2 linked regions of the Paraneptunicella aestuarii genome follow. The main gene of each other region encodes a partner of the protein of the gene in region 2 in a complex. Links are inferred from orthologs where the notes say so. Each region holds a gene or a part of one and is shown on either strand. Other genes may lie near its edges.

The links. Proteins that work in one complex are often made in the same cells at the same time.
Region 1: the proteins of dinB (region 2) and dnaN are in contact, whole or in part, in a solved structure (PDB 1OK7), measured with the Escherichia coli proteins. The link is inferred for Paraneptunicella aestuarii from one-to-one orthologs.

What each region holds. Positions count from the first base shown.
Region 1 is NZ_CP074570.1:19-3,148, forward strand. What follows is about bases 132-3,094. They hold dnaN (DNA polymerase III subunit beta), read left to right. Parts: upstream 132-1,044; coding sequence 1,045-2,145; downstream 2,146-3,094. Other genes in these bases: recF (DNA replication/repair protein RecF), read left to right, coding at 2,155-3,094. Also shown: more of recF, read left to right, coding at 3,095-3,130. UniProt on the Escherichia coli protein: Confers DNA tethering and processivity to DNA polymerases and other proteins. Acts as a clamp, forming a ring around DNA (a reaction catalyzed by the clamp-loading complex) which diffuses in an ATP-independent manner freely and bidirectionally along dsDNA.
Region 2 is NZ_CP074570.1:1,017,686-1,020,727, reverse strand. What follows is about bases 146-3,020. They hold dinB (DNA polymerase IV), read right to left. Parts: upstream 2,180-3,020; coding sequence 1,112-2,179; downstream 146-1,111. Other genes in these bases: KIH87_RS04230 (2-hydroxyacid dehydrogenase), read right to left, coding at 2,259-3,020; KIH87_RS04240 (M17 family metallopeptidase), read right to left, coding at 146-1,033. Outside these bases: more of KIH87_RS04240, read right to left, coding at 1-145; more of KIH87_RS04230, read right to left, coding at 3,021-3,042. UniProt on the Escherichia coli protein: Poorly processive, error-prone DNA polymerase involved in translesion repair and untargeted mutagenesis. Copies undamaged DNA at stalled replication forks, which arise in vivo from mismatched or misaligned primer ends.

The DNA of each region.
Region 1 (3,130 bases), 1.0 Mb from region 2 along the record:
GCTGGTGAGAAATCTAACATAAACAGTAACTATCGTTTTGATAATTTCGTTGAAGGTAAATCTAACCAATTGGCTAGAGCCGCCGCGCAGCAGGTTGCAGATAATCCAGGTGGTGCCTATAACCCTCTATTTATATATGGTGGTACTGGCTTGGGTAAAACCCACTTACTACATGCTGTTGGTAACGGAATTCGTGAATTTAAAAAAGATGCGAAAGTTGTATACATGCATTCAGAGCGTTTTGTTCAAGATATGGTTCGTGCGCTACAAAATAACGCCATAGAAGAATTCAAACGATACTATCGTTCGGTCGATGCATTATTGATCGACGATATCCAGTTCTTTGCTAATAAAGAACGTTCCCAAGAAGAATTTTTTCATACTTTCAATGCATTGTTAGAAGATAACCAGCAGATCATTTTAACTTCTGATCGTTACCCAAAAGAAATTGATGGGGTAGAGGATAGATTAAAATCTCGTTTTGGCTGGGGGCTTACCATTGCCATTGAACCTCCAGAGTTAGAGACTCGCGTTGCTATTCTTATGAAGAAAGCGAACGAGAATAAGATCAAGCTACCCAATGAAGTCGCATTCTTTATTGCCAAACGTTTACGCTCTAATGTTCGTGAGCTCGAAGGTGCATTGAACAGGGTGATCGCTAACGCTAATTTCACCGGTCGTCCAATAACAATTGATTTTGTACGTGAAGCGCTTAGGGATTTGCTGGCATTACAAGAAAAACTCGTTACTATTGATAACATTCAAAAAACGGTAGCTGAATACTTCAAAATTAAAGTTGCGGATATTTTGTCTAAACGACGTAGTCGCAGTGTTGCCAGGCCCAGACAAATTGCAATGGCGTTATCTAAAGAGTTAACAAACCATAGCTTGCCTGAAATTGGTGACAAATTTGGCGGTAGGGATCATACTACTGTACTGCATGCCTGCCGTAAGGTTGCGCAGCTAAAAGAAGAAAGTCACGATATAAAAGAAGACTACCAGAATCTGATTCGCACTTTGTCATCCTAGGTAACTGAGTAAAGTATGAAATTCAAAATTAGTAGGGAAGACTTTTTAAAGCCACTCCAACTCGTTTCCGGTGCCGTAGAACGTCGCCACACACTTCCAATATTGTCTAATGTTCTGATTAAAGTTGATGGCGATTTGCTATGGCTTACCGGTACAGACTTAGAAGTGGAACTCATTTCCAGCATCAAATTAAATGGTGAGTTTGAGCAGGGCGAAATAACCGTTCCTGCCAAGAAGCTTGTCGATATTTGTCGAAGTTTAAGAGATGGGGTTGATATTGAATTTTCTGTTGATGGTTCTAAGGCCGTTATCAAATCTGGTAGAAGTAAATACACCCTTTCTACATTGTCTGCTGACGATTATCCAAATCTTGAAGATTGGGAAGGCGAAGTTGAATTTGAACTTGCGCAGAAAGATCTAAAACGATTGATAGATAGCACTCACTTCGCTATGGCGCAGCAGGATGTAAGATACTACCTCAATGGTATGTCTTTAGAGACTGATCAAAATATCATTCGAGCTGTTGCTACCGATGGCCACAGACTTGCGCTTTCCAAGATTGAAAATTCAGAAGCATTAGCTAATAAGCAAGTTATTATCCCAAGAAAAGGGGTAATGGAAATTCTTCGCTTGATTGGTGATGAAGATCAATTGCTTAAAGTTAAGTTAGGAAGTAACCATCTTCGAATTCACTCTTCAGAATTTATTTTCACCAGTAAATTGGTAGATGGTCGTTTTCCTGATTACAGAAGGGTATTGCCGAAAGATGGTGACAAGATCATTTCTGTAAACAGAAGTGATATGAAAGATGCATTAAGCCGTGCCGCTATTTTGTCTAACGAAAAATTCCGTGGTATTCGATTGAATGTCAGTAACAATGAGTTAATGATTACTGCGAATAACCCTGAACAAGAAGAGGCGGTTGAGGTAGTCGATGTCGATTACAATGGCGATAGCCTGGAGATAGGTTTTAATGTTGCCTATATGATCGATGTTATGAATGCGCTTCATTCAGATTCTGTCAAAATTTCACTTGCTGATTCTAACAGTAGTGCCCTTATAGAAGATCCTGAGAATGATGAATCTCTATATGTGGTTATGCCAATGAGATTATAAGATCCGTCTGTGATTTTTACCGTTCAATTCGAGAACGTTCGAAATATACCTATAGCGAATGTTGTACCTTCTCCCATTTTGAATGTGCTTTACGGCCAAAATGGGAGTGGGAAATCTTCTTTTCTTGAAGCACTTTACTTACTCTCTTCAGGTCGTTCATTCCGAACAACAGAACTAAAAAACCTGATTAGTTTTGAAAAAGAATCCCTTCTTGTAAGAAGTGAGTTGATGGTTAGTCAAGATTCTAAAGAGAAAATCGGACTTAGTTTTTCTCGTAGTGGGCAGAAGCTGGTTAAAAAAAATGGTGAGAAAATAAAAAACTCGTCTGAACTGGCTAGAAGCTTACCTCTACGATTTTTATCTCCGACTGTAAGTGAGTTAGTTGAAGGTTCGCCTAGGAATAGGAGACAGTTTTTAGATTGGATTATGTTTCACGTGGAACCATCCTATCTAAATGAGTTTAAGACATTTAAAACAGTATTAGCAAACCGTAATGCTGTATTAAAAGATAAGCGTAAAGATCAAGAGGCTTTCTGGACAGAGAAGCTCGTAGAGCTAAGTTATAGCTTGACAGGTAAATGTCGGAATATTGTATCTGATATTACACCCTATATTGATGCCTCACTTTCATTGTTTTTAAGTGGCTGTGATATATCAATTGATTACTACCAAGGGTGGGGAAAAGAGAAGGATCTAGCTGAACTACTGACTCAAAATTTAGAGAATGAGTTCAAATTCGGGACAACCCGATACGGATTTCAAAGGTCAGATTTGCGTTTGAAGATAAATGGTAAACCTTTAAATCAGGTAATGTCTAGAGGTCAGTTAAAGCTTTGTGCTTTTGCACTACATTTGGCTCAAGTAAGGTTTATTAATGAGCGTAATGGAGTAAAATGTACGGTCTTAATTGATGACGTTATATCTGAATTAGACGATATAAACGTATGTAAAGTGATTGGCGGATTCATTGATTCTGGTTCGCAAT
Region 2 (3,042 bases):
CGTCGGTGTTCCCGATACGCACACGCACACCAGCACGGCTGGTAATGATCTCATCAGAAACAAACGCATCGGAACCAATACTGTTACGCACCAAGCCTAACTCAGCAACGACTTTGATACCTTTGGGTTTTAACATGGCAACGGTTTTCATTAAACCAGCAACGGCGGCAGCACCACCTTTGTCACGACTCATACCCGCCATGAAACCACCAGTTTTCAAGTCTGCACCGCCAGTATCGTAAGTGACACCTTTACCCGCCAAATACAGGCTTTGGGTCACTTCCCCTTCCGGTTCATAAGTCAGGGTTACAACGCGAGCATGATGGCGCTCCACTTGCACTGCAGCGCGCGCCACAGCAGCAAGCAATGGATACTCCTCTTGCAATTGTTCTTGCGAGGAAATCACTTCAACTTTCACATCGGTTCCAGCAAAAGCGTCAACGCAATAATCAGCAAATCCCGGAGGTGCCATTCTTTCGGGGTTAGTACCGCAGAGATCTCTTGCCAAACGACGTCCGCCTTCAACAGCAACCAACCAATCAGCATCAACACTTTCGTGCACCAAACCGATCTGATTTACAGGTTCCAATTCGGCTTCATTTAGACTTTCTCTGGCTTCCAGAGGCTGCCAAAGAGACTGGCAAGCTTGTAGATAAGCCACTTCCAATGCGTGTTGGAAGCGCCAATCATTGGGCGTTTCCACAACCAGTAAGGGATTCACGATACCGGCATCTTTGGCGATTTTAGCAGCCTTGTGTGCCGCATCACCATAGCGACGAACATCATCAAAATAACGCATCAGGTTGCCCGTTGGCGCAAAAATAATACGTCCGCCAGCAACACCTTCTGCCGGTAGCAACATAGGCTGCACGCCGACTCGTTTGTCGATATCGGCATACTTGAAAATGGCTTCAGAAATAACAGACGATGTACCGGAAGTGGCGCTGGGAGAAATATAGATAACCGCATCCCAGGTTCCGTTTACATCAGTGATAGCGTCTACTGTCGCTCTTACTGCGATTGGATAAGACATAAAACCCCTTTTATCGTTAATTCGTTCCAAATGTTGTATTGGGCTATTATTTTTTTGGTTCACCTGATTCTTTGAGTATCAAATAACTTGTTGTGGAAACGGCAAAGGCAGTTGCCGAACCGTCTGCTCATCAGGTAGCCCTACTTGTAATCCCACCAGCCGAATGCCACGATTTCGCTGTCGTTGCAAAATCTCTTGTAGCTGGCTTTTAAACAACTCGGGTACTAAATGAAGTTGTCTCTGCTCAATGCTGGTGAGTTGAAAATCAGAAAACTTAAGTTTAATCCCTTGCGAATGAATATCCATATCAGGACGCACATTCTGAAGTCGTTGCTGTAGTTCTGGCAATAATTTTTCGATTACCTGCCAACATTCTTCGGCAGAATGAATGTCGTGAGGTAAAGTTCTCTCAACCCCGACAGACTTGCGCTTACGTTCTACGCTAACACGTCGTTCATCCTTGCCATGACAATATTGCCACAACGCCAATCCAAATTTGCCGAAGCGTTTGCTCAGCAACTCCTGTGAATACTCCCTGACATCACGGCAATGGTATAACCCCAGATTATGCAGCTTTTCCAGCGTGACTTTACCCACGCCCGGAATTTTACCCAGAGGAAGGCTGGCAACAAAGCTGTCCAGTTCATCAGGAGTCACAACGCAAATACCATTGGGTTTGTTCACATCACTCGCGACTTTAGCAACGAATTTACACGATGCGACACCCGCAGACGCTGTAAGTTGGGTTTCATTCAGGATATCCCTGCGAATTTGCTGAGCAATAAGCGTAGCGCTACCACCAAGCAAGTCAGAATCACTAACATCAAGATACGCTTCATCCAGGGAAAGAGGCTCAATAAGCGATGTATAACGAGCAAAAATATCCCGAATTTGCCGAGACACTTCCACGTACTTTTTCATTTGCCCGGGAACAACCACCAAGTTAGGACACAACTTCATTGCCTGCGCAGTTGCCATGGCAGACTTCACCCCAAACTTACGCGCAATATAGTTACAGGTAGAAATCACCCCGCGCCGATCCGAACGCCCACCAATCGCAATAGGAATATCACGATAACGAGGGTTATCCCGCATTTCGACAGCAGCATAGAAACAATCCATGTCGATATGAATAATTTTACGCACAGAGGGAGATAACTTAACTGGTTATTTATACAGTTATAGTATCCTTTTTTTCAGGATGTGCAAGAGAGCTAAATCAAACCTAATACCCTTTCAAGACATCAATATATTCAGGTATTTCTCCATTCTGAAAATACGGTTTAATATTCTTTGCCACCACTTTAGACGCTGTGACAGGGTTAGTCTGTGCTGAGATATGAGGTAACACTGTAATGTTAGGATGTTGCCAAAGAGGTGAATTCGACGGCAAAGGTTCCTGCTCAAAAACGTCTAAAACAGCATGGCTCAATTTGCCATTATTCAAACACTGCAATAAATCGGGTTCAGGAATAATTGCACCGCGGGCAAAGTTAATCACCGCAGCACCATCAGGCAGCATTTGTAAACGTTGCTGATTCAGTAAATAACGAGTTGAATGTGTCAATGGAAGTAACACAACCAGAATATCACTGGTGCTAAGTAATTGTTGCAACCCGGTATCACCCGAATAAGTAGGAATACCGGGAAGCGATTTAGCGGTGCGGCTCCAACCCTGAACAGTAAAGCCATTATCTTTTAATCTGTTCGCAGCAACTTTGCCGAGGTTGCCTAGCCCTAAAATACCAACGCGTGTTGCATGAGGTAACAATGTAAATAGCGATGTAGGTGACTGCTGCCAAAGCGCGATGTTTTGTTGCTGTCGGTAAACATGCGCTTGTTGATGCAAATATAACGTCCAGAGTAGAACACTGTCAGACATGCTCTGTGCCAGTTGAGGATCGTTCATGCGCACGACTTTTAAGTTCAGATCCTGAATGGCTGGAAGCAAGGTTTCCACTCCAGCCCACAGGCTTTGCACCCATTTCAGGTTGGGGTACTGCTTAATC